Regions from separate parts of the Staphylococcus muscae genome, predicted to be linked through region 1. Evidence: predicted binding sites of a transcription regulator. Region 1 holds the regulator's gene; each other region holds the start of a gene.
What was found. The regulator LexA, encoded in region 1, represses DNA repair genes until DNA is damaged. The targets are predictions, from matches to a motif close to CGAACATATGTTCG.

Region 1 (6,256 bases):
GCTAAACGCCATGGTAATAACATACTGAATGCAAGCAAGAAAAACATACCTGCAAGCTCTCCAGCATCAATAGAGTTCCCTAGAAAGACTTTGAGTACTGTACGAATCACCAATAAAGACACGAGTACAACAGGGAAAGCTTTTGATTTTTTTAAGTAGATCTCATCCCCTTTTACTTCGAAATGAGATGTTAGCATCAATACTGTTGAAAAAATCACACCAATTACAATTGATTCTACAATTTCTGTATGCGTCAGTCGGAAATAAGGAACAACATACATCAGTGCACCTGTCGACATAAAAACAGGTGGTAAAATAATCTTCTTTACATTCACTGGATATTGTTGTGCTTTCATACGCACAACAATCACAGCAGCCCCCATGACAAACGCTACTATGATTGAAAATACTAAATAGCTCAATGTGTTGCCTCCTCATATATCGGACTAGAAATAATCTATACATTCCAATTGTAAGTATTCTATTTAAAAATGATACTTTTATTATAGCCATATTTCACTGTACATCAAAGTAAAAAGCAAGAGAATCTATGTTTGTATCAACATCGATTCCCTTGCTTATCTAAGTAAAAGACATTACATTTTCTTTTCCATATTTTTGTTCATCATTGTCATCATTTGATTGATTTTCTTTTGTGATGGTTTTTGTCCCATCTGCATCATCATCATACGTAACATCTCTTCATTAATAGGTGGGTTCTTTTTCAAATAATCCATCATATATTTACGTGCTAAGAAGAATCCACCAACAAGACCGATGATAAGTGCAATAACAATTAATAATATCGCTAACCATGTTGCCATCGTTTCACCCACTTTCTTTATCCTTTAGCATTTTACTAGAAATACCATTTGTTTTCAAGGTAATTCAAATGAATATAACTTAAATAACAGAAAAAAAGAATTAGGACAAGAAAGCAACCAAACTTTCAATGTCCTAATTTGTTATGACTATCGAGATAATTGATTATAATTGTTCAATTTCTGCTAAAACTTGCTCTTTAGTGAAGCCATATTTTTCAATCACTAAGTCGCCAGGCGCACTTGCACCAAAACGATCGATACCAATTACTTTGCCGTGCATACCAACATATTTATGCCAACCTAAAGTGGCACCCATTTCAGCTGCAACACGTTTTTCAACATGCGGCAATAAGATTTCATCTTTATATGCTTGTGATTGTTGTTCAAATGCATGCCAGTTTGGCATTGATACAACACGTACACCTTTACCTTGTTCAGCTAACTCTTTCGCTACGTCTACAAGTAGACTCACTTCAGATCCTGTCGCAAGCAAGACGTATTCAGGCGTTGTTTCCGTTTCATAAACAACATATGCCCCTTTGCGTACACCTTGTTCTACCGCTGCAAACTCAACATCTAAGACAGGTAATCCTTGTCTTGTCAATACTAAAGCAGTCGGCGTTGATTTAGATTCAAGCGCAACTTGCCAAGCAACACGTGTTTCATTACCATCTGCTGGGCGAATTACATTCAAGTTAGGCATTGCACGTAAACCAGAAAGTTGTTCAACTGGCTCATGCGTTGGACCATCTTCACCAACAGCAATTGAATCATGTGTAAAGATAAACGTTGAACCTAATCCCATTAATGATGATAAACGTAATGCTGGTTTAATATAGTCACTGAATACGAAGAATGTTGCACCATATGGATGTACACCACCATGTGCTGCCATACCATTAACCGCTGCTGCCATTGCAAACTCACGTACACCAAACCAAATATTTCTACCACTACCATCTTCAGCAGAGAAGTCACCTTCAGCTTTTACATTTGATTTGTTAGATGAAGCTAAGTCAGCTGATCCACCAAAGAATGAAGGTACTGCAGCACTGATTGCTTGAATCACTTCACCAGAGTCTGCACGTGATGCAGCATTATGACCTACTTCAAATTGTGGTAATGATGCTGCGTAGTCTTCTGGAAGTTCACCAGCAATTGCTGTCTTGAACGTTGCTGCAAGTTCTGGATATTTTTCTTGATATTTCTTGAATTCAGCTTCCCATGCAGCTTCATGTGCTTCTGCACGTTCAATCATTGTTTCTTTGAAAATATCATAAACAACTTCATCTACGTGGAACTGTTTATTCGCATCTAGCTCATAATTATCAAACGTTAATGCACGTTCATCTGTACCTAATGGTGCACCGTGTGAAGTATGGCTATTGGATTTGTTAGGAGAACCGTAACCAATAATCGTCTTCACTTCGATGATTGTTGGTCCTGCTTGTTCTTTTGCCGTTTCAATCGCACGATCAATAGCTTCTAGATCATTACCATCTTCTACTAAAAGATGATTCCAACCGTAAGCTTCAAAACGTTGTTTAATGTTTTCTGAGAATGATTTATTTGTTTTACCATCTAATGAAATATCATTTGAATCATATAATGTGATTAACTTGTCTAATTTTAAGTGACCTGCCAATGATGCGGCTTCATGAGAAATCCCTTCCATCAAGTCACCATCAGAAGCTAATACATATGTGTGATGATCCACGATAGAAATATCATCTTGATTGTATTTTGCTGATAAATGTTTTTCTGCCATTGCCATACCAACAGCCATTGCAAAACCTTGACCTAATGGACCTGTTGTAATCTCTACACCTTGCGTATGACGGAACTCAGGGTGTCCTGGTGTTTTTGAATCCCATTGTCTAAAGTTTTTTAATTCATCCAATGCTAAACCACCAGAAACATGTAAAAGACTGTAAAGTAGTGCTGATCCATGTCCAGCAGATAAGACAAATCTGTCTCTATTAAAATATTGATCTGCTTTTGGATTGAAATTCAAATGACGCGTCCATAATGTATATGCCATAGGTGCCGCACCCATAGGAAGACCTGGATGTCCTGAATTTGCTTTTTCAATTGCATCAATACTCAAAGCACGCAGTGTATTCACTGCTAAACTATCATTTTTATCAAACATAAAATTACTTCCTTTCTTTTTCTTTTCATAAATATATTATACCCGAAATACAGATGAGATACCTAGCAAATCAATACTTCAATTGAAATATTCATGAAAATAGTGTGACAGTTACTTTCTCAAATTGTTTTGCTTCTGAATTGATTTCAATTTCTCAGGTGTCACGTCATTACCTTGTGGGTCAATTACTTTCGTTTGTTCAATCTGAGCTTTGAAGCTACCACGAAACGTCTCTAAGTATTCACTTCTTAATTTAGATTGTTCTTTTGCCTCAATTTCTGTTAATCCTTGCTCTTTTTTCTTTCTTGCAAGTTCGTTAATACGATTTAATTTATCTTGGCTTAACATGCCACATTACCTCCGTTAATTTCTTTATAAAAATATATCAGAAGTACTGCGGAAAACCAAACGATTCATTCTAATGAAGTTAAAGTGAAAACATTGACATCATTGTACTTCTCTTGAAAATACCTAATTTATTGTCATCAACTTTCTTTATCTTTAATCAAAGTATTATTTGCTTAACGTAATAGCAAACACACTCTCTTCATTACTATGATCAGGTGTTGCTTCATATTGTTCTGTATTTTTAAGTGAGTGGTCTGTCATTTCGTACGTCTGTTCTACTTGTTCATTTTGACTTGCCATAATAAAGAAAGCAATAGACAAGATGATAGAGACTAAGAATACAATTAAAAATAGTGTTAACTCGTAATATTTTTGTTGAATCATTATCATACACTCCTAGAACATTTGTTTGTATTAGTAATCTAACAGAACAAGCGTTCCGTGTCAACAAAAAGACGAACAAATGTTTGCTCTTGTTCGTGTGATATGCTATAATAACTTTAAATTCAATAGAGGAGTGCTATTTATGAGGGAATTAACGAAGAGACAGAGTGAAATATTTGAATTCATCAAACAAGTTGTACAATCAAAGGGATATCCACCAAGTGTTCGTGAGATTGGAGAAGCAGTTGGTTTAGCTTCAAGCTCAACTGTTCACGGTCACCTTTCACGTTTAGAAGAAAAAGGATATATTCGTCGTGACCCTACGAAACCACGTGCTATTGAGATTGTGAGCGAACTAATGGGTGAACCAGTCAATATGGAAGCAACTATTTTTGTTCCAGTGATTGGAAAGGTCACTGCTGGTGTGCCAATTACAGCTGTTGAAAATGTAGAGGAGTATTATCCATTACCGGAACATTTCACTTCAACACATAACGGCCAGATTTTTATATTAAATGTTGTCGGTGACAGTATGATAGAAGCAGGTATTTTAGATGGAGACAAAGTGATTGTCAGAAGTCAATCTATTGCTGAAAATGGAGATATTATCGTTGCTATGACAGAAGAAGATGAAGCGACAGTAAAGCGATTCTTTAAAGAGAAAAATCGTTATCGTTTACAACCAGAAAATAGCATGCTCAGCCCTATTTATCTGGACCATGTGACTGTTTTAGGCAAAGTTGTCGGTCTTTTTAGAGAAATGTAATCCATTTTCCACCTTTTTCTCTCAATGGCACTCCTCAGTCAATGTCAAAAAAAAGCCCGGACACGTGTATGATGCGTGTCCGGGCCTTTTTATTAATCTCTATCACCGTTAAAAATTGAGTTTTTAACAATGACATAGTCCACTTTTCTCAATGCACCGACATCTTTACCACCTGCATAAGAAATAGAACTTTGTAAGTCTTCTTGCATTTCTTTCAATGTATCTTGAAGTGAACCTTTATGTGCAACAAACATTTTTTTACCTTCAACGTTTTTGCGTTCACCTTTTTGATATTCAGATGCGCTACCAAAGTATTCTTTATACTTTTTGCCATCCATTTCAACTGTTTCACCTGGTGACTCTTCATGTGCTGCAAATAATGAACCAATCATTACCATTGATGCGCCAAAGCGAACTGATTTTGCGATATCACCGTGTGTACGGATACCACCGTCAGCAATAATTGGTTTACGTGCTGCTTTGCTACAATGATTAATTGCAGCTAATTGCCAGCCACCTGTACCAAAACCTGTTTTAATTTTCGTAATACATACACGACCTGGTCCAATACCAACTTTCGTTGCATCAGCACCTGCATTTTCTAGTTCACGAACACCTTCTGGCGTCCCTACATTACCAGCGATAACGAATGTTTCTGGTAAGTGTTGTTTAATGTGTTGAATCATATTGATCACTTGATCTGAATGACCATGCGCAATATCAATTGTGATATACTCTGGTTTCAATCCTTCAGCTTTAATGTTTTCAACAAATTCAAATTCAGGGTCTTTTACACCGACTGAGATTGAAGCGAATAAACCTTTCTCATGCATGCGTTTGATAAATGGAATACGTGCTGCTTCATCAAAACGGTGCATAATGTAGAAATAGTCATTTTCTGCAAACCATTCTGCCAACTGCTCATTCATAACCGTTTGCATGTTTGCAGGAACAACTGGTAACTTAAATCTTTTCGGTCCAAATTGGATGGATGTGTCAATTTCTGAACGACTTTTAACGATACTTTTGTTTGGAATTAGTTGTATATCTTCATAATCAAAAATTTTCATGTTTTAAAAACCCCTCATTTATTTTATCCATATGATAATATACTATCATTAAAGGATAAAGTAAACAAAGGGAATCGATTTTACCAACTAGATTTTTTAACGCCTGGAATTTGACCTTTGTGGGCATACTCACGGAATGATATTCTAGACATTTCAAACTTACGCATGACACCACGTGGACGACCTGTTACTTTACATCTTCTTGTCAATCTTGTCGGTGATGAATCACGTGGAAGTTTACGCAATGCTTCATAATCACCTTTTGCTTTTAATTCGCGTCTTAATTCAGCGTATTGTGCAACTAATGCTTCACGCTTTGCTTCTTTTGCTATTTTAGACTTTTTAGCCATTTTTTATACCACCTTTTTATAAATCGTAGTCATTACGTTTTAAATACTAGCATATTTTCTTTTATAAACGCAAGATAAAATATTGGCAAATGTTAAAAAGCATGATAAAATATTAAATCGTAATGGTTTCAATTTATTTTGTACTAAAGGAGGGAAAACCATGCGTATTAATGTAACTTTAGCTTGTACTGAATGTGGTGACCGTAACTATATCACAACTAAAAATAAACGTACAAACCCAGAGCGTATCGAAATGATGAAATATTGCCCAAGATTAAACAAACACACTTTACACAGAGAAACAAAATAATAACGGCATAACACGACTAATCAAAAAATACGACAATGTTAAAAGGTGAGCA
Region 2 (6,256 bases), 640 kb from region 1:
CTTTCGTCGGACTAATCAGGTCAGCTATGAGTCGTAATAAAGTGCTTTTTCCACTACCAGACGGTCCAGTGACAGCAATAGCTTCTCCCTTTTGTACTGTCATCGATAAGTCTCGAATAATTGGATGTTTATCAATTTCATAACTTATATTTTTAAGTTCTAACATTCCACTATGCCTCACTTACATATGTCATATAATAATAATGATGATTATAAAGCTTCTTTTCAGACTTTACTTCAAAGCCTAACTTTTTATATAGAGAGAATGCGCCTTTATTATCATAATCACAATTTAAACTCCATATCGTTCCTGGCTCACTTTGCATCAAATGATTAAGAAGCTTACTGGCGACACCACGTCCACGAAATTGCGGGAATGTTGCTACTGATTCTATATAAGTATCTGTCATATCCGCTTCCATAATCGGTAATGGTGTTGTCGTTGATAACGGGATTTTTTGCGCAGCTTCTAGTGTTTCCCAAGCGGCTTCATAAGTTTGTTCATCACGACCAGGATATGCAATAATCATGCCTGCTACTTCACCTTCTATTTCATAAACAGACACATGACTGAAATGATTGCGATAATGCGCGTTAACTGTACTATCTTCAATTGCCGCAATCACTTGTTCTTCTGAGTAACGTGTCACAATTTCTAACTCCATATCTTTCCAAATCATATATGTCAACTTTGCAATGGCATGTCGGTCTTTTTCTTCTGCCAATCGAATCATTTATCTACACTCCTTTTCTAATTAACAATACGTCTTTATTGTAGCCTAATTCCTTCAATTTTTTAAAATAATTGTTTCAATACGAAACGAATGTACGTTCTTACTCTTCACAAAATAAGAACACATGTTCTATAATAACAATTGAGGTGCAGCTATGAAAGATAAATCTTTACCCCAACATTATCAATATGAGACAGACTATCGTAAAATACCAAGAGAATATTTGAAAACGAATATCCCTAAAGGACGTGGTATCGTCAAATGGGCGCCTTTTGCTACCTTACCCGAACAATTCGAACACTTGAAAAAGGTGGAACAATCACAGCACAAACAATCCCAACCTATTCTAAGTGAAGACCAGTTGTATGAATTGAATTACATGTTACATCTCAAGTTATCTACCCATACATCTGGTGTTTTTCAGTACTGGTCAGATGGTGCTATACATGCGATTGAAGGGTCTATTCTATATATTCATTCACAAAATCAAACTTTGACAATCACGGACACACATACACATCAGCCCGTGACACTTTCCTTTCAACAACTCTGTCATATTGATTGAAAAAAAACATAAAAATACGGATTTTGAACACCTTCATTGGGTTCAAAAATCCGTATTTATAAATTAAGATAAAGTAAATGGTTGGCATACGCCCGATTAACCATGAAATATTAATAAAATAACGACCGCTACAATTTGCGCAACCGTTGTTGTTGCAATACGTCTTGTGTAAGTATAACTCACACCCAATACGAGTTGACATACAAAAATAAAGGCAACAATCCACCAACGGTCTAAGTAGATAAAGAATGTACTAGATACAATTGCACAAATTAAAATGCTAATCCATGCATGATGGAATCTTCGGTCTAACTCTTTATGAAGGATTGAGCGAAGATACAGTTCGTGACATGGCATGACAAATAGCAAAGTCACTAACATTTGCCATTTAAAGTACACGCCCGTACGCGACAACTGTTTGATTAACGATAAATACGTTAAATCTTTCGTCATGAGAGAGAATACGACTTGGATGAGTACGAGTATCACACCTGTCACTAAGCCTATTGCAATCGACGTAAGAAGTCTTTTTGAAGTAATATCACGCTGATAGAACACATAACTTATACCTGCAATGAGCATGATGCCTGTGTACAATTGCCAGTAGACGTTATGTTGTCCCCACATAACCATTAATATGATGTGAAAAGCAATAAAACTTGAAATAAACCATAGTAGCGGCTTGTTAATTGTTTTCATAATACCTTATCCTTTTTGTTCTACAATTTTATATCGTTTGTGATTGATGACTGTTTTTTCAGGTAAGTCAAGTGTCGCAAAGTTATCCATAATTGTTAAATCAACAATGACAGAGTTATCATTAATCTTTTCGACTTTCCCTTTCAGACCATCATGAAATTCTACAATGTCGCCTACTTCTGCTATTGTCATCACATTCGCCCCCTTAGAAATTAACTAGACTATATTGTACTAAAGTTTACATCTTAAATAAACTATTTCTGTCATTTTTTATGATTTAGCCATAATATCACACCATCAAAGTTCAATTATTGGAAAAAAATTGGAAAATGGTGCATAACTATATTTAAGGGCATATTGGGAATAAAGGAGAGGTAAAATAATGAAATTTATCAGCAACAATAACAATACAGATCCCACGCTAAATCTTGCTATGGAAGAATACGTACTGAAAAATGTACCTATGGATAATGATGAAAGTTATTTTTTATTTTATATTAACAGACCATCCATCATTGTCGGAAAAAACCAAAATACAATTGAAGAAGTACACCAATCTTATATTGATGAAAATAATATCGATGTTGTACGCCGTATATCTGGAGGCGGTGCCGTATACCATGATTTCGGCAACTTAAACTTCAGCTTTATTACAAAAGATGACGGTCAAAGCTTCCATAACTTCAAAAAATTCACGCAACCAATTGTTGATGCATTAAATAAAATGGGTGTTCAAGCGGAAATGACAGGGCGCAATGACATCCAAGTCGGACAAGCAAAAATTTCCGGTAATGCAATGGTAAAAGTAAAAGATCGTATGTTTAGTCATGGAACGTTGATGTTAAACAGCGAGCTAGACGAAGTACAAAACGCCTTAAAAGTAAATCCTGCCAAAATACAATCAAAAGGTGTTAAATCTGTACGTAAACGTGTCGCAAATATCGTTGAATTTTTAGATGAACCGATCGATATTGATACATTTAAAGAAATTATTTTAAAACAACTATTTGGTGACTCAGACGTTGAAACATATCCTTTAAGTGACGAAGATTGGAAAAATATCGAGCAATTGGCTAACGAAAAATATCGTACGTGGGATTGGAATTACGGCAAAAATCCAAAATATAACTTTGAACGTGAACATAAATTCGAAAAAGGATTTGTTCAAATTAAATTAGATGTTAAAAAAGGACAAATCGAACACGCTAAAATTTTCGGAGATTTCTTTGGAGAAGGAAATATTGAAGAATTAGAACGTGCACTTGAAGGTGTTACACATCAAAAACAAGCGATTCATGAAGCTTTAAAAGATTATGATATCCATCATTATTTTGGTGCGATTCCAAAAGATGAACTCATTGATTTAATGGTATAAAAATAACAGGACAATTCATCAATAATACGGTGAATGGTCCTGTTTATTCTTTCATGGAATGACTCGAGGAATTAGACAATGTTTTGCGCCTCCAACTCATTAAATTCGTTTGTATACATCATAAAATCTGCTTCGTTCTTGTTTAATAAAGCCTGATCAATCAACTGCTCTAATTCTGCCTTTCTGTGCTGTCTAAGTGCTGCCTCAATTACAAGTTCTGCACCTAATCTGTTAACTGCTTGCATCGGGTTGACGGGTACTTGTTGCTTCACATCAATCTTATGTTTCATGATGTTTCCTCCTCATAGTGTTGTTTTGTTTTTGATAATAAACAGTATACCGAAAGCAAATTCAAAATGCAATAAGTTTTCTGAATTTTTTCAAGTTTAGAAACAATAAAAATAAAATATTCTTATTTAAAATTTTCTGACTCCTTCGTTGACAAACTTCCTTTACGTTTTATAATTAATTTTATAAAGAGAGACTAAAAATATGAAAGGATGATACCTTATGAGTCAACAAAATCAAATAAGCCATGTCATTGATCCAAACGTTATGGTTATCAAACCGATTAGTGGGTCGGAAGGAATGTTCACACGAACCGAACTCCTATATAGCAATGGCAAGCGAAAAACTAAAAATATGCGCCCACTACGTTTAATAGAATTGGCATGTCGCTACCGTTACAACACTTATCCACATATCAAAGCCGAAGTTAAGACACTGACTGGCATTTCAAGCAAACCCCCTTTCTTTCTCCCAGAAGCCAAAACCGCTACTTTTTTCTCCACACACTCTGACCGTGTTCAGCAAAGCTGTTGGTTTAACGTCGAGTATGTTCGTCGAATTGAACACTATAAAACAGGTAAATCAAAAGTTTATCTACATGGTGGTCATACACTTATTGTGAATGTCTCTCAATACACCCTTCTCCATCAATATCAAAATGGTATACATCTTGCATATACTTTATTACGCCAAGAGATTGAAGCAGGCGAACTTGTTAAAAAATACACTGAAACACAGCATGAAGAATTGATAAATATTGTGAGAGAATTTGTTAAAACACTTAAAGACATACGACTTGCACTCAATGCTGAACAACGTTATTATCACCAAAAGATTGCAGAAGCCCCCCCTTTTAAAAGCTATTAGCCATCTTATGCTCTTTTTTCATCTTCACTCAAACTTCCTACAAAACTTCTTATTTCTATTTTTCTAAACATTATTTTTCATAAGCGCATTATGTCTCCAGTTTGTTTTGATTTAGTATTTCAAACGATAGAGACAGATGCGCTTTTTGCAATTGAAAAAGGTGAGACAACATATTATGCTATCCCACCTTAAAAATGGTTTTCCAAAATACAACAAAACACCATTATATTATGTAATATAATGGTGTTTTTCTTTACGGAAACGGAGGGATTTGAACCCTCGCGCCGCTCTCGCGACCTACACCCTTAGCAGGGGCGCCTCTTCAGCCAACTTGAGTACGTTTCCATGGCTCCACAGGTAGGACTCGAACCTACGACCGATCGGTTAACAGCCGATAGCTCTACCACTGAGCTACTGTGGATTAATATGAAGTTTTCTTAACACAAATATTATTATAACAATATCATGATAGAAATCAAGAGATAAACAAAAAAAGTTATTAGAACATTTACACCTTGAAAGTATATGTGCTGTTAACGTAACTGTTTTGTGTCGTATGTGTCTTATTTTCATTATACAAAATGGGAGTGGGACAGAAATCTTTATTACTATAAAAGATTTCGTCGTCCCACCCCGGCAAGGGTGACTAGAAGTGAAAAAAGTTTTCAAAAACGCATTTTCACTTCAGACACTTACTGCCACTATACTTATATCTATACTCAAAAGGAAGGAACCGAGCACTATGTCTCAGCCTCTTTAGTACAAAATACTATTTACGAATTTTTCATAGATATATATACTGAGTATATGACTATATTATTAAAGGAGTGAATTACTTTGGGAGGTAAATATATTAAACGTTCGAGTATTGTAGCAGGTGTGGTTGCAACAACTCTCTTATTCACAGCGTGCAGTAATAATGATAATCCGAATGAAAAGACCGAACAAGCTGACAAAACACAGCATGCGATGACAAAGCAGGAATTCAAAGAACTTCCATATAGTGAGTTTTACAAAATGGAAGATCTCTCTGAACAAAGCTTGGAGAACTATGAAAAAGGAAATAGCGTTAATTTAAAAGATAAAGATACAGTCATAAAGGCGCTTGAATCAGCCAATCATAGTGGATCACACAAATTTAAAAAAACTTACGATGATAAAAATGATAAATACTTACCACAGTACACTAACGAAAATGATCCTGATGATGAAAACATCAAAAGGCATTATGCATTCAATGTAGAAAATATCAAAATTGGGGAAACATATAAGAATCCCAATTTAGAAATTGGCGTCAAATCTGCTAAGAAATACTCTGCAGAAGATATTGAGAAAAAGGCAGTTAGTGGTTTAGAGTATCAAGTGGAGACCTTTGACTTTGATGGTATAAAGAGCGTTGGCATAACCAAAACTGATAGAAATGGTCAAAAATTATCTTTAGGAAGCTATCGAACTGGTGTTTCACCAGAAGGTAAAAAAGTGGATGATGGTATTCTTAAATTAACCATCCGCTATAAAAATAATTCCTCTATATCTAAACAAGCACCGTTCAGTAGAGATTTAGAGTCAATTATTCGGAAAAAGCCAACTACTGATAGTGGTTACAGTTCAGATATGAACATTTTAGATATAAACAACGTTAAAAAAGATGGCAAAAAAATATCAGAAAGCTATGAGAACAATCCATTAGGCGTGTTAGAAACAAAACCAGGAGAAACAATTGAGTTC
Region 3 (6,256 bases), 860 kb from region 1:
GTCTGAATCAGTGAACGTTCTGAACGTAGGAACCCTTCCTTGTCAGCGTCCAATATGACGACAAGCGAAACTTCTGGAATATCGATACCTTCTCGCAACAAGTTGATACCGATTAAAACGTCAAAAGTTCCCATGCGCAAGTCACGAATAATTTCAATACGTTCTAACGTCTTAATCTCGGAGTGTAAGTAATTCACCTTCACGCCTGCTTCTTTCAAATAAGTCGTCAAATCTTCACTCATTTTTTTGGTTAATGTCGTAATTAAGACACGTTCATTACGTTCTACACGTGCTTGAATCTCACTCAACAAGTCATCAATTTGATTTTTAGATGGGCGCACGTCAATTTTAGGATCTAATAGACCCGTTGGACGGATAATCTGTTCGACCATCTCGTCAGTGTGTTCCATCTCATATGGGCCTGGTGTTGCAGAAACATAAACTAACTGATGTGCCTTCTCTTCGAATTCTTCAAACATCAATGGTCGGTTATCCAGTGCACTTGGCAAACGGAAACCGTGTTCAACAAGTACGTTTTTACGCGCCTTGTCACCGTTATACATCCCGCGAATTTGAGGCAACGTTACATGGGACTCATCAATCATAATCAACCAATCATCACCGAAATAATCGAGTAATGTATAAGGGGTTGAACCAAGCGGACGTAACGTAAGATGCACTGAGTAGTTCTCAATCCCTGAACAGAAGCCCATTTCACGCATCATTTCAAGGTCGTAGTTTGTACGCTGTTCTAAGCGCTGTGCTTCTAAAAGTTTGTTTTCACTGCGCAATTTTTCAAGTTGTTCAGCCAATTCTTTTTCAATTCTTTCAATTGCGACTTTCATTTTTTCTTCACGTGTTACGAAGTGAGATGCTGGGAAGAGTGCAAAATGCTCACGTTCTTTCAATACTTCCCCTGTTAAGTAGTTAATCTCGCTGACACGGTCTATCTCATCTCCGAAAAATTCAACACGAATACACAGTTCATCACGAGATGCTGGGAAGATTTCCACAACGTCTCCTCTCACACGGAATGTCCCACGTTGGAAGTCAATATCATTGCGTGTATATTGTACATCGACTAACTTACGCAGTAGTTCACTGCGATCCATCTCCATACCTGAACGGATACTCACAACTAAGTCTTTGTATTCTTCCGGGTTACCCAAACCGTAAATACAGCTGACACTTGCAATGATGATGACATCATCACGTTCAAATAATGCACTTGTTGCGGAGTGACGTAACTGGTCAATCTCATCATTAATCGATGCATCTTTTTCAATAAATGTATCCGTTGATGGTACATATGCTTCTGGTTGATAATAATCGTAGTAACTGACAAAATATTCAACTCTATTTTCAGGAAAGAATTCTTTAAATTCACTATATAATTGACCTGCTAGCGTTTTGTTATGCGCAATGATTAATGTTGGTTTCCCTGCACGTTTGATGACATTGCTCATCGTAAATGTTTTACCTGTTCCTGTTGCCCCTAACAAAGTCTGATGACGCTTGCCATCTTTAATCCCTTGTACTAACTCATCAATGGCCCGGGGTTGATCACCTTGTGGGTCAAACTGAGATACTACTTTAAAATCATGATGCTCCATGCATACTCGCCCTCTCATCACATAATCGTACTGTTATTTTACCAAAACTCAATATAAAAATACAAACATCTGTTCGTTTTTAACATTTCATTGCTCTATACCCTTTTCTTATTATCTTTTAAACGATGTCAAAAACGTAAAAATACCGTCTAAAACTCATAAACAGTTCTAAACGGTATCAATTATGACAGTCTATTCAACTCATTTAAAATCTTCTCGCTGATGTGTTTGTAGTGAATCTACAATGATATAGCCTGCCAATATGGATGCAACATCTATAAAGATAATCCATTCATCATGGAAGAAACCTTTATAAACCGAGGCCCCTATCAAAACAAGCGTAACGCACGTACCAATCCATTTACTTCGTGTGATTGCACTGAGTATTACAACTAACACACATGGAAAAAAAGCGGCTAACGCATACCATATCACTTCGATCACTGCTTTCTATTGTTTAATATATGCATCGTCGTTTCACGCAACTCTGTACGTGGAATGAATTTTTCAGTGAGCATCTCAGGAATAATATTATCGATAAAGTCTTGGACAGAATGTAAATGATCAAACTGCATAATCGTCTCTAAACTCATCTCATAAATTTCAAAAAAGAGCGGTTCTGGATTACGCTTTTGAATTTCGCCGAATGTCTCATACAGCAAGTCAATTTTGTCAGCAACAGATAGAATTTGACCTTCTAATGAATCATCCTTACCTTCTTGTAAGCGTTGGCGATATATGTCCTGATAGCTCTCAGGGATTTCTTCCGAGATAAATGTCTCGACCATTTCTTCTTCAACTTGAGAAAAGAGACGTTTCAACTCGCTACTCGCATATTTTACTGGTGTTTTAATATCACCTGTGAATACTTCTGCAAAGTCATGGTTTAATGCTTTTTCATATAAACTTTTCCAGTCTACTTCTTTACCATAATGTTCTTCAACTGTCCCTAAATATTGGGCGATCTTCGTCACTTTAAAAGAGTGCGCAGCAACGTTATGCTCAAAATATTTGAACTTTCCAGGTAAACGAATGAGTTTTTCTAAATCTGATAGTCTTTTGAAATATTGGTGAACACCCATAATCTTTGTTCCCTCCTTCATGCGCATCGTTATAGTTTATGATACTATAACACATTTTTTCACCTTCTCGCACATAGAATTGGTACAACATCTTGTTTATCTAATAAATATATTGATAGTCACCTATATTCGAAATGACACGTTGACTGATAACACCTTCTCCTTGCCAATTCATCTCTGAAATAAGAATCGTATGCTTATGACATGCTTCAACAATCGCCACATGACCATAACGTCCTTCTTGTGAGACAAGAATGGCATTCGCACGGGGGCGGTTAGAAACGGTATAACCCGCTTCCTGTGCATGAATCGCCCAATATTTCGCATCTCCCCAGTTATTTGAAATAGGTCGATGTCTTTGCCTACGTTGCTCAAATACATAGTAGGTACATTGACCCGATGTGTATGTGTTTTCAATCTGTTCGGCTGGCATTGTTTTGGGTGAAGTGTCATATTTTGTTGAGTTAGGTAAGAGCTGTGATAAGTCTGGTAATGACAGATGCGCCATTCCTTTGTTCGAAATTGCAATATACTGCACATCACCTTGAAGATTATATGGATTGAACTTCTGAAATGTATCGTAAGAAATATGTTGATTATGTAGAAAGTTTGGAAGTGTTTGATGTGGTGGTTTCATTAGAATATGATCAGCGGGTAATTTGAGTGTTTCATATTTTTTTAAATATCGGGGAGTTTGTGTCATATAATTCAGTTGTTTAATGCGTTCTGACGTCGTCGCAAACTGTTGGGCTAACTGGTAGATTGTCGTATCATTTGGCAATGACACTTGTTGAATCATTGTTGAAGGATGGGATAGCAATGTGGCAACCATGAATATATGAGATAGGAACATCATTTCATCTCCTTGAAAAAATATGGATTCAGTATAGCACGTCATTATCATAAAAATAGACGCATTACGCACTTGTGACACAAATGAAATAACATGGTGATTGTTGAGATTTTCGCTGAAATATCATAAAAAACCTCCACAAATTGTATGTGAAGGTTTTGATTCTTTATGATTACATTGTTTCAGAAGCATCGTTCATTTGACTGCGCAAATAGGCATCGATAAACATACCGATATCGCCATCCATCACCGCATTAACGTTCCCTGTTTCCACATTCGTACGATGGTCTTTCACCATTGAATAAGGATGGAACACATACGAGCGAATTTGACTACCCCAGCCAATTTCTTTCTGTTCGCCACGAATTGCCGCAAGTTCTTGTGCCTTTTGTTCCAACTCGAGTTGATACAACTTCGCTTTCAACATTTTCATTGCTGCTTCACGGTTTTTAATCTGTGATCGCTCATTTTGGTTATTAACGACAATGCCTGTTGGATGGTGGGTAATACGGATGGCAGATTCTGTTTTGTTAATGTGCTGTCCGCCCGCACCAGATGCACGGAATGTATCCACTGTAATATCATCCGGGTTCACTTCGATTTCAATCTTTTCATTGTTGAATTCTGGAATGACATCACACGATGCAAAGGAAGTATGTCTACGTCCGGATGAATCAAAAGGTGAAATGCGGACAAGACGATGTACGCCTTTTTCTGCTTTCAAATAGCCATAAGCATTATGACCTTTGATGACAAGCGTGACACTTTTGACCCCTGCTTCATCTCCTGCTTGATAGTCTACCACTTCGACTTTAAAGCCTTGTTGTTCGCAAAAGCGTTGGTACATACGCAACAGCATATTCGTCCAGTCTTGTGACTCTGTGCCACCTGCACCTGGATGTAACTCTAAAATGGCATTGTTCGCATCATGATCACCATTCAACAACAGTTGTAACTCAAAGCGATCTAACTTAGGCGCATAATCGCTCACTGTTTCTTCAAGGTCTGCTTTAATATCTTCATCAAGCTCTTCTTGCAACAGTTCATGCGTCGCATCCATCTCTTCAATATCTGACGCAATATCATAATAAGTCGTCACAATCGCTTTCAACGCATTGTTTTGATCAATCACTTCTTGTGCACGTTGTTGATCATCCCAAAACGTTGGTTCTGCCATCATTTCTTCATATTCTTGGATATTGGTCTCTTTGTTTTCTAAGTCAAAGAGACCCCCTAAGTTGTTCTAACTTTGTTGCATAGTCATCAATATGTCGCTTGATTTCAGATAGTTCCATCCACTATCGCTCCTTTACATCTGTTCCCTATCACCTATTTACCGTGACAGTTTTTATATTTTTTACCACTGCCACATGGACATGGGTCATTACGTCCGACGTCATCTTTTTTAACGATTGGCTGTGCTTTAACTTTTTCTTTACCATCATTTGCTGAAAGGTGTTGACCTTCAAGCTCTTTTGTTTTTTCACGCTGTACGTCATCATCGACAGAAACAATTGATTTCAATACAAATTTACTTACATCTTCTTCAATACTTTGCATCATATTATCAAATAATTGGTGACCTTCATTTTGATAGTCGCGCAATGGGTTTTGTTGACCGTATGAACGCAAATGAATCCCTTGTCGCAATTGATCCATCGTATCGATATGTGACGTCCAATGATTATCAATTGTGCGTAACAGAATCATCCGTTCGAACTCTGGCATTTGCTCGCCAAGAAGGGCTTTTTGACTCTCATAGATACGTTCAATTTTTTGCCAAACAATTTCATAGATATCTTCACGATCTTTGCCATTTATTTCAGCAACCTTCAGTTCACCTTCGTGTAAGAACACATCTTCAATGTAGTGAATGAGTGGCTCATAATCTGGGTTCTCTTCATCTTCGTTAACAAAGTATGAAATGGTACGATCAAGTGCTGTTTTGATCATCGCAATCACTAATGCTGAGCTTTCAGGCTCATCGATAATCTTGTTACGTTCTTCGTACATAATCTCACGTTGTTTTCGTAATACTTCATCATATTCTAAAATACGTTTACGTGCATCAAAGTTATTTCCTTCTACACGTTTCTGCGCCGATTCAACAGCACGTGACACCATCTTAGACTCGATTGGCGTTGTATCGTCCATGCCGAGTCGATTCATCATTGACTGCATGCGGTCAGATCCGAAGCGCACCATCAAATCATCTTGAAGTGACAGATAGAAACGGCTATCACCTTTGTCACCTTGACGACCTGAACGTCCACGCAACTGATCATCAATACGGCGTGATTCATGACGCTCTGTTCCAATAACAGCTAAACCGCCAAGATCTTCTACACCTTCTCCGAGTTTGATGTCGGTACCACGACCTGCCATGTTGGTCGCAATTGTTACAGCACCTTTTTGACCTGCACCTGAAACAATCTCCGCTTCTTTTTCATGGTTTTTCGCATTTAAGACGCTATGGCGAATACCACGTTTTTTCAATAACTCAGAAATGTATTCTGATGTTTCCACCGCTACTGTACCAAGAAGGACAGGTTGACCTTTACGGTGCTTTTCAATCACTTCTTCAACCACCGCATCGAATTTGCCTTTTTGACTAATATAGATTAAGTCACTGCGGTCCTCACGTTGTACAGGACGGTTTGTTGGGATTTGTGTCACAGTCATATTGTAAATGTTACGGAACTCTTCTT
Region 4 (6,256 bases), 380 kb from region 1:
CACAGACGCATAACTCATCATGTACACACAAAAGATACGTTATCTTTGCACGGTTGATATCAGCAATACTTTTAAACATAAGACTTACACTCTCGATGTTCGTTTTCGATAACGTATTCTTCGCTTCTTGGACATGTAGCTCATCTATGATAAATGCATCGCATCCCATTTTATTCTCAGCCATTTGACATTCCACCTTTATTCAAATACTTACTTGAATATAATATATCGAATTGTAATTTTTTATTCAAGTATTCGCTTGAATGTTGATTTTAAGTTTATTTGGTAGAATACATTCATAACACTATTCAGAAGGAGATAGTCTATTAGATGAAAATTCTTGTCACAGCTTTCGATCCGTTCAATCATGAAAAGATCAATCCCGCTTTAGAAGCCGTTCAACGGTTACCAGACATTGTCGGTGAACATACCATTACTAAAATGGGTATCCCAACTGTTTTTCATGAATGTCTCACCGTAATAAAACAGCAACTGAAACTTGAAACATATGATGCCATTTTAGCAATCGGACAAGCTGGTGGTAGATATGAAATATCACCTGAACGTATTGGCATTAATGTGGATGATGCTAGAATTCCTGATAATCAAGGGAATCAACCTATCGATCAAGTGATTCAAGAGAATGGTGCACCTGCTTATTTTTCAAATATGCCAGTCAAGCGTCTCACACAGGCGATGAAAGACGCAGGTATTCCTGCTTCACTGTCAAACTCTGCTGGTACTTTTGTATGTAATCATCTGTTGTATCAGCTTGGTTATTTACACGCCACATCCTATCCAAATATCCAGTTCGGTTTTATACACGTCCCATTTATCCCTGAACAAGTAATAAATAAGCCGGATACACCTTCTATGTCATTAGATACAATTGTAAAAGGATTAACAGTAGCAATTGCTGCCATATCAACTAATTCTCATGACGATTCGATCGCATTAGGCCAAACGCATTAAAGCCCAAAATAAAACAACCCTACGCTATGTAGGGTTGCTTCTTTATTTTGCATATTCGACCGCTCTCGTCTCACGAACAACTGTCACTTTGATATGACCTGGATATTGAAGTTCTCCCTCAATTTGGTCTTTAATATCTCTTGCTAAGCGATGTGATTGTAAATCATCAATTTCTTCTGGAGATACGATTACGCGTATTTCACGACCAGCTTGAATAGCAAATGCCTTCTCAACGCCATCGTAATTCTCTGAAATTGCTTCTAAACGTTCTAATCGCTTGATATAGTTTTCTAATGTCTCTTTTCTAGCACCTGGACGTGCGGCTGACAATGCATCAGCTGCCGCTACTAGTATTGAAATAATCGAAGTTGGCTCTACATCACCATGATGTGAATGAATCGCATTAATAACGGTTGAAGATTCGCCATATTTCTTCGCAAGTTCTACACCAATTTCAACATGACTACCTTCGACTTCATGATCAATAGCTTTACCAATATCATGTAAAAGCCCTGCACGTTTTGCAATTGTCACATCTTCATTCAACTCTGCTGCTAACATACCTGAAAGGTGTGCAACCTCAATGGAATGTTTCAAGACGTTTTGACCATAACTTGTACGATAGTGCATGCGACCTAATATTTTAACAAGATCTGGATGCATATTATGTACATTCAGTTCGAAAGTCGCTTGTTCACCCGCTTCACGAATAATTTCATCGACTTCACGACGTGCTTTATCAACCATGTCTTCAATACGTCCTGGATGAATGCGACCATCTGATACTAAGTTAATCAATGCTGTTTTAGCAATTTCACGACGTATCGGATCGAAACCTGATAAGATAACTGCTTCAGGTGTATCATCGATGATTAAATCGATACCTGTTAACGTCTCAAGTGTGCGAATATTACGTCCTTCACGTCCAATGATACGTCCTTTCATCTCATCATTTGGCAAGTTGACAACGGAAACTGTTGACTCTGATGTGTGTTCAGCTGCAAATCTTTGCACCGTTGTCGCTAGCAATTCTTTCGCAGTTTGGTTCACTTTTTCTTTTGCTTCACGTTCTTTTTCTTTAACAAGCACTGCAATATCTTGTGACAATTCATTTTCAACACGTTGTAATTGCTCATTACGTGCTTCTTCTTGTGTGAGACCGGAGATGCGTTCTAATTCTTGTTCGTGTTTCATTATTATTGATTGAACACTACTCTCTTTTGCATCTACTTGTTGTTGTCTTTCTTCAAGTTTAGATTCTTTTTGCTCTAAAATCTCATCCTTCTTATCGAGTAAATCAGATTTTCGCTCCAAGTTTTCCTCTTTTTGAAGAAGTCGGGATTCTTGTCGTTGAAGTTCACCACGACGTTCTCTAAGTTCGCTTTCAACTTGCTCACGAATTTTTTGATTCTCTTCTTTCGCTTCAAGCAACTTCTCTTTTTTGAGATTTTCAGCGTCTTTTTTCCCCTGTTGAACAATATCTTCAGCAGTATTTTTCGCTTGTATCTGCTTCTGATATATTAAATTTTGAGCGATAAAATACCCCGCAACAACTCCTAGAATAATACCCAGCAAAATGAGTAAGAGGGTTAATAAATTCACACAAACACCTCCTTTTTCTAGGATTTGATTCTGTATATAAACACTTCTATATGATTATATGAATATCACTAAAAATCATACATACATAATTGTACGTTTTAAAATCGGAAAAATCAAGACTTGAGTCCGTATAACCTATGCAATTATTCAGTTATTAGATAGGTGATATTATCAATTATTCAATTTTCATTAAAAATGAGTAAGGCCCGATATTTTGTTTAATTAAGACAGTAAAAGATGGAGTAGCCAAAGCCACTCCATCTTTTAGTTCTATATCATATTATGCATCAAACAATGTATCTGCATCTTCTGAATGTTCTTCAGCTTCAGCTTCAGCATCAACATCACCAGCAATGCCAAGTTTTTCACGCAATTTTTGATTGATTTCTGCTTCTAATTGTGGGTTCTCTTTCAAGAAAAGTTTAACATTTTCTTTACCTTGACCCATGCGTTCACCATTGTAAGAATACCATGCACCTGACTTATCAACGATATCATGTGCGACACCTAAGTCGATTAATTCACCTTGTCGAGAGATACCTTGACCGTACATAATATCAACTTCTGCCACTTTGAACGGTGGTGCTACTTTGTTTTTTACAACTTTTATCTTTGTTCGGTTACCAACAATATCTTGACCTTGTTTCAACTGCTCAGCACGTCTTACTTCTAAACGAACAGAGCTATAAAACTTTAATGCACGACCGCCCGGTGTTGTTTCAGGGTTGCCGAACATAACGCCAACTTTTTCACGAATTTGGTTGATAAAGATAGCAGTCGTTTTTGACTTTGAAATCGCAGCTGAAAGTTTGCGCAATGCTTGTGACATCAAACGTGCTTGTAAACCAACATGCGTGTCACCCATTTCCCCTTCAATCTCTGCCTTTGGTGTTAATGCTGCAACGGAGTCAACGACCACGATATCCACAGCACCACTGCGAACAAATGCTTCAGCAATCTCTAGGCCTTGCTCCCCATGATCCGGTTGAGAAAGATATAGATTATTAATATCTACGCCTAGTGCTTCTGCATACACTGGGTCTAGCGCATGTTCAGCATCAATAAATGCAGCTACACCACCATTTTTTTGCACTTCTGCAATCGCATGTAGTGCAACAGTTGTTTTACCAGAACTCTCAGGTCCGTATACTTCGATAATACGTCCTTTCGGGTAACCACCTACCCCTAATGCGTTATCTAATGTCACAGATCCTGTTGAGATTGTTGAAACATTGCGGTCTTTGTTATCACCAAGCTTCATTACCGCACCTTTACCGAATGATTTCTCCATATTTTTGATTACTGTATCTAATGCTTTCTGACGTTCATTATCCAATGATTGTACCTCCTAGAATGAGTTGATTTATACGCATGCGTTATCTTCATATGTGTTTTATCTTTTTAGTAGATTGTTTGTGCTTTTTCGATTTATATATACTATACAAGCTTCAACATAAAATTACAAGTGGTTTAGCGAATATTTGTTCGCTTTTTTACAGTTTTATAACACCTATACGAACAAACGTACTTTCTATTTTTTTACTTACTTCTGTTTCTCTAACCATCGCAACCATTCAATCAGTACATAATTTTGACTGCGATCACGTATCAAGTTACGATATGTAGCCATTTTAAAACTTTTCATTTCAAACGACTGCCCATCTAAAAATCCTATATAGACTGTTTCGTCTTCTGAAAATAGACTCACCGCTTGTGTCGTGTCAAATAACGATTGGACGAACAGTGCGCTTGTGCGTACCTTGTCTTCATTAGATGCATTCATATCTATATACGTCGGATGATGTAACATATAACCTTGTATACAATTCTGCTGATCCGCTTGTTTTAATCGTACATTCAAATAACCATCTGTCACTGCATCGTACACGGCTACTGTTTCATGTTGCGCGTTCATTACTGCTTCTTCGGGTTTAATATCATCTGAACCATAATAATATGCGCCAATTCTAGACAGAATTTCTGTTTTAATAGGTGCAATAAGCTGTTGACAAATTTCTTTATTTTCACCGCTTGCTGTTAAGCGAATCGTCACTTCATGTTTCCCAGCTAAAGGCGCAATGGTAGGATTTGTTTGTGCATCGATTAAGTCCAATAGTTCTGTTTCAGCTTGTGATTCACCAATTCCACAAAAACGGAGCACTTCTGAGAATATTGTTTGATCCGATTGGGTGAAGAATGGCATCATTTCATTGTCTACCATCGGCTTCATCTCACTTGGTGGTCCGGGTAACATAACAATATGTGTATTGTCATAAACAATATACATGCCTGGTGCCATACCAACACGATTCACCAACACATCTGATCCTTCAATGACGAGTGCTTGTTGTTTATTGTTCGGTGTCATTACTTTATCTTGTGAAGCAAAATAAGATTCGATAAATGCCAAGGCTTCTTTATCCATGACTAATTGTTTATTCATTACTTCTGCCACAGTTTGTTTCGTTAAGTCATCTTTTGTCGGTCCGAGACCACCAGTGTAAATCACTGCATCATATTGTGCAATTGCACGTTCTGTAACACGTCTTAACCGATCTGGATTATCCCCTACTACGATATGTTCTAATACGTGATGACCCGCTTCGTTTAATACACGTGATATATACTGTGCGTTCGTGTTTGCAATCTGACCGAGTAACAGCTCAGATCCAACACCAATAATACAAACCTTCATTCCCATTTCCTCCTTGTTCAAATACAAATCCCTCTCTATGATAAAGTTGTGCTCTGAGAGTCTGACAATCAGTTCCCAATAACTTGGCTTGTTTATTATACCTTACACTGGGATTGTACGACTCATATCTGCTTGCATATAACACTTGTTATTTCCCAAATGAAAAACGGGCTGAGACATAGTGCTCACCCCGTTCCTTTTGAATATAGAAATCAGTATATTGGCAGTAGGTGTCTGAAGTGAAACTACGTTTTTAAAAACTTTTTCACTTCTATTCACCCTTGCCGGGGTGGGACGACGAAATCTTTTATAGTGATAAAGATTTCTGTCCCACTCCCAAACACGGTATATCGTTTTTAAGACGCAATTATTGTTTATCTTGTAAAAAAACATCTCGGCCTTTATAGAAATATTCTACACCAGATAAAATTGTGAAAAATACACCGATATACAATAGCACTTGACCAAGTGAGAAACCAATCCATTGACTCAATGGTTCGCCTAATAAAATGAAAACAAGTGCAACCATTGTTACTGCTGTTTTAATCTTACCTAATTGTCCTGCTGCACTCACAAAACCTTGTTCAATTTGAAGTAAACGTAAGCCTGTTACTGCAAATTCACGTGCAATAATAATAATCGCAACGACTGAATTTGTTAATCCAAGCTCAACGAGAACAATAAGTGCAGCAGAAACGAGCAATTTGTCAGCAAGTGGATCTAAAAATTTACCCATATTCGTCACAAGTTGCCATTTACGTGCTAAGTATCCATCTACAAAGTCACTGATTGATGCCACAATAAAAATCAATCCACTGATTAAAAATTCAATTCGTACCTCTTGTCCACCTAAAAATGTCATCTGTCCCATGCCAAAATCAACAAGCGCAAACAACATAAAGAGAGGAATTAATATCACTCGAAATAATGTGATCTGATTCGGTATGTTCATGATTCATCCTCTTTTCAATAATCTATTTATATCGC

Region 2: C7J88_RS00075 (YolD-like family protein) is a predicted target of LexA. The motif match lies at 822-835, and genes of this name have one in related genera.
Region 3: uvrB (excinuclease ABC subunit UvrB) is a predicted target of LexA. The motif match lies at 1,676-1,689, and genes of this name have one in related genera.
Region 4: recA (recombinase RecA) is a predicted target of LexA. The motif match lies at 4,049-4,062, and genes of this name have one in related genera.

Annotation. Positions count from the first base shown of each region.
Region 1 covers NZ_CP027848.1:650,468-656,723, forward strand. Annotated here, with positions in the region: gene C7J88_RS03090 (CcdC family protein) at 1-422, opposite strand, end outside; gene C7J88_RS03095 (YneF family protein) at 597-824, opposite strand; gene tkt (transketolase) at 988-2,976, opposite strand; gene C7J88_RS03105 (DUF896 domain-containing protein) at 3,088-3,324, opposite strand; gene sosA (DNA damage-induced cell division inhibitor SosA) at 3,490-3,708, opposite strand; gene lexA (transcriptional repressor LexA) at 3,851-4,474, shown strand; gene guaC (GMP reductase) at 4,567-5,544, opposite strand; gene rpsN (30S ribosomal protein S14) at 5,625-5,894, opposite strand; gene rpmG (50S ribosomal protein L33) at 6,055-6,204, shown strand.
Region 2 covers NZ_CP027848.1:6,546-12,801, reverse strand. Annotated here, with positions in the region: gene C7J88_RS00085 (ABC transporter ATP-binding protein) at 1-166, opposite strand, end outside; gene C7J88_RS00080 (GNAT family N-acetyltransferase) at 171-734, opposite strand; gene C7J88_RS00075 (YolD-like family protein) at 889-1,299, shown strand; gene C7J88_RS00070 (CPBP family glutamic-type intramembrane protease) at 1,396-1,998, opposite strand; gene C7J88_RS00065 (YkvS family protein) at 2,005-2,190, opposite strand; gene lplA (lipoate--protein ligase) at 2,381-3,373, shown strand; gene C7J88_RS00055 (IDEAL domain-containing protein) at 3,445-3,663, opposite strand; gene C7J88_RS00050 (competence protein ComK) at 3,884-4,528, shown strand; tRNA gene C7J88_RS00045 (tRNA-Ser) at 4,785-4,873, opposite strand; tRNA gene C7J88_RS00040 (tRNA-Asn) at 4,875-4,949, opposite strand; gene C7J88_RS00030 (hypothetical protein) at 5,366-6,256, shown strand, end outside.
Region 3 covers NZ_CP027848.1:1,884,976-1,891,231, reverse strand. Annotated here, with positions in the region: gene uvrB (excinuclease ABC subunit UvrB) at 1-1,613, opposite strand, end outside; gene C7J88_RS09280 (CsbA family protein) at 1,815-2,048, opposite strand; gene C7J88_RS09275 (YfbR-like 5'-deoxynucleotidase) at 2,054-2,695, opposite strand; gene C7J88_RS09270 (CHAP domain-containing protein) at 2,796-3,527, opposite strand; one part of gene prfB (peptide chain release factor 2) at 3,721-4,770, opposite strand; one part of gene prfB (peptide chain release factor 2) at 4,772-4,843, opposite strand; gene secA (preprotein translocase subunit SecA) at 4,878-6,256, opposite strand, start outside.
Region 4 covers NZ_CP027848.1:271,272-277,527, reverse strand. Annotated here, with positions in the region: gene C7J88_RS01320 (ArsR/SmtB family transcription factor) at 1-184, opposite strand, end outside; gene pcp (pyroglutamyl-peptidase I) at 331-972, shown strand; gene rny (ribonuclease Y) at 1,015-2,574, opposite strand; gene recA (recombinase RecA) at 2,855-3,910, opposite strand; gene C7J88_RS01300 (CinA family nicotinamide mononucleotide deamidase-related protein) at 4,118-5,269, opposite strand; gene pgsA (CDP-diacylglycerol--glycerol-3-phosphate 3-phosphatidyltransferase) at 5,637-6,221, opposite strand.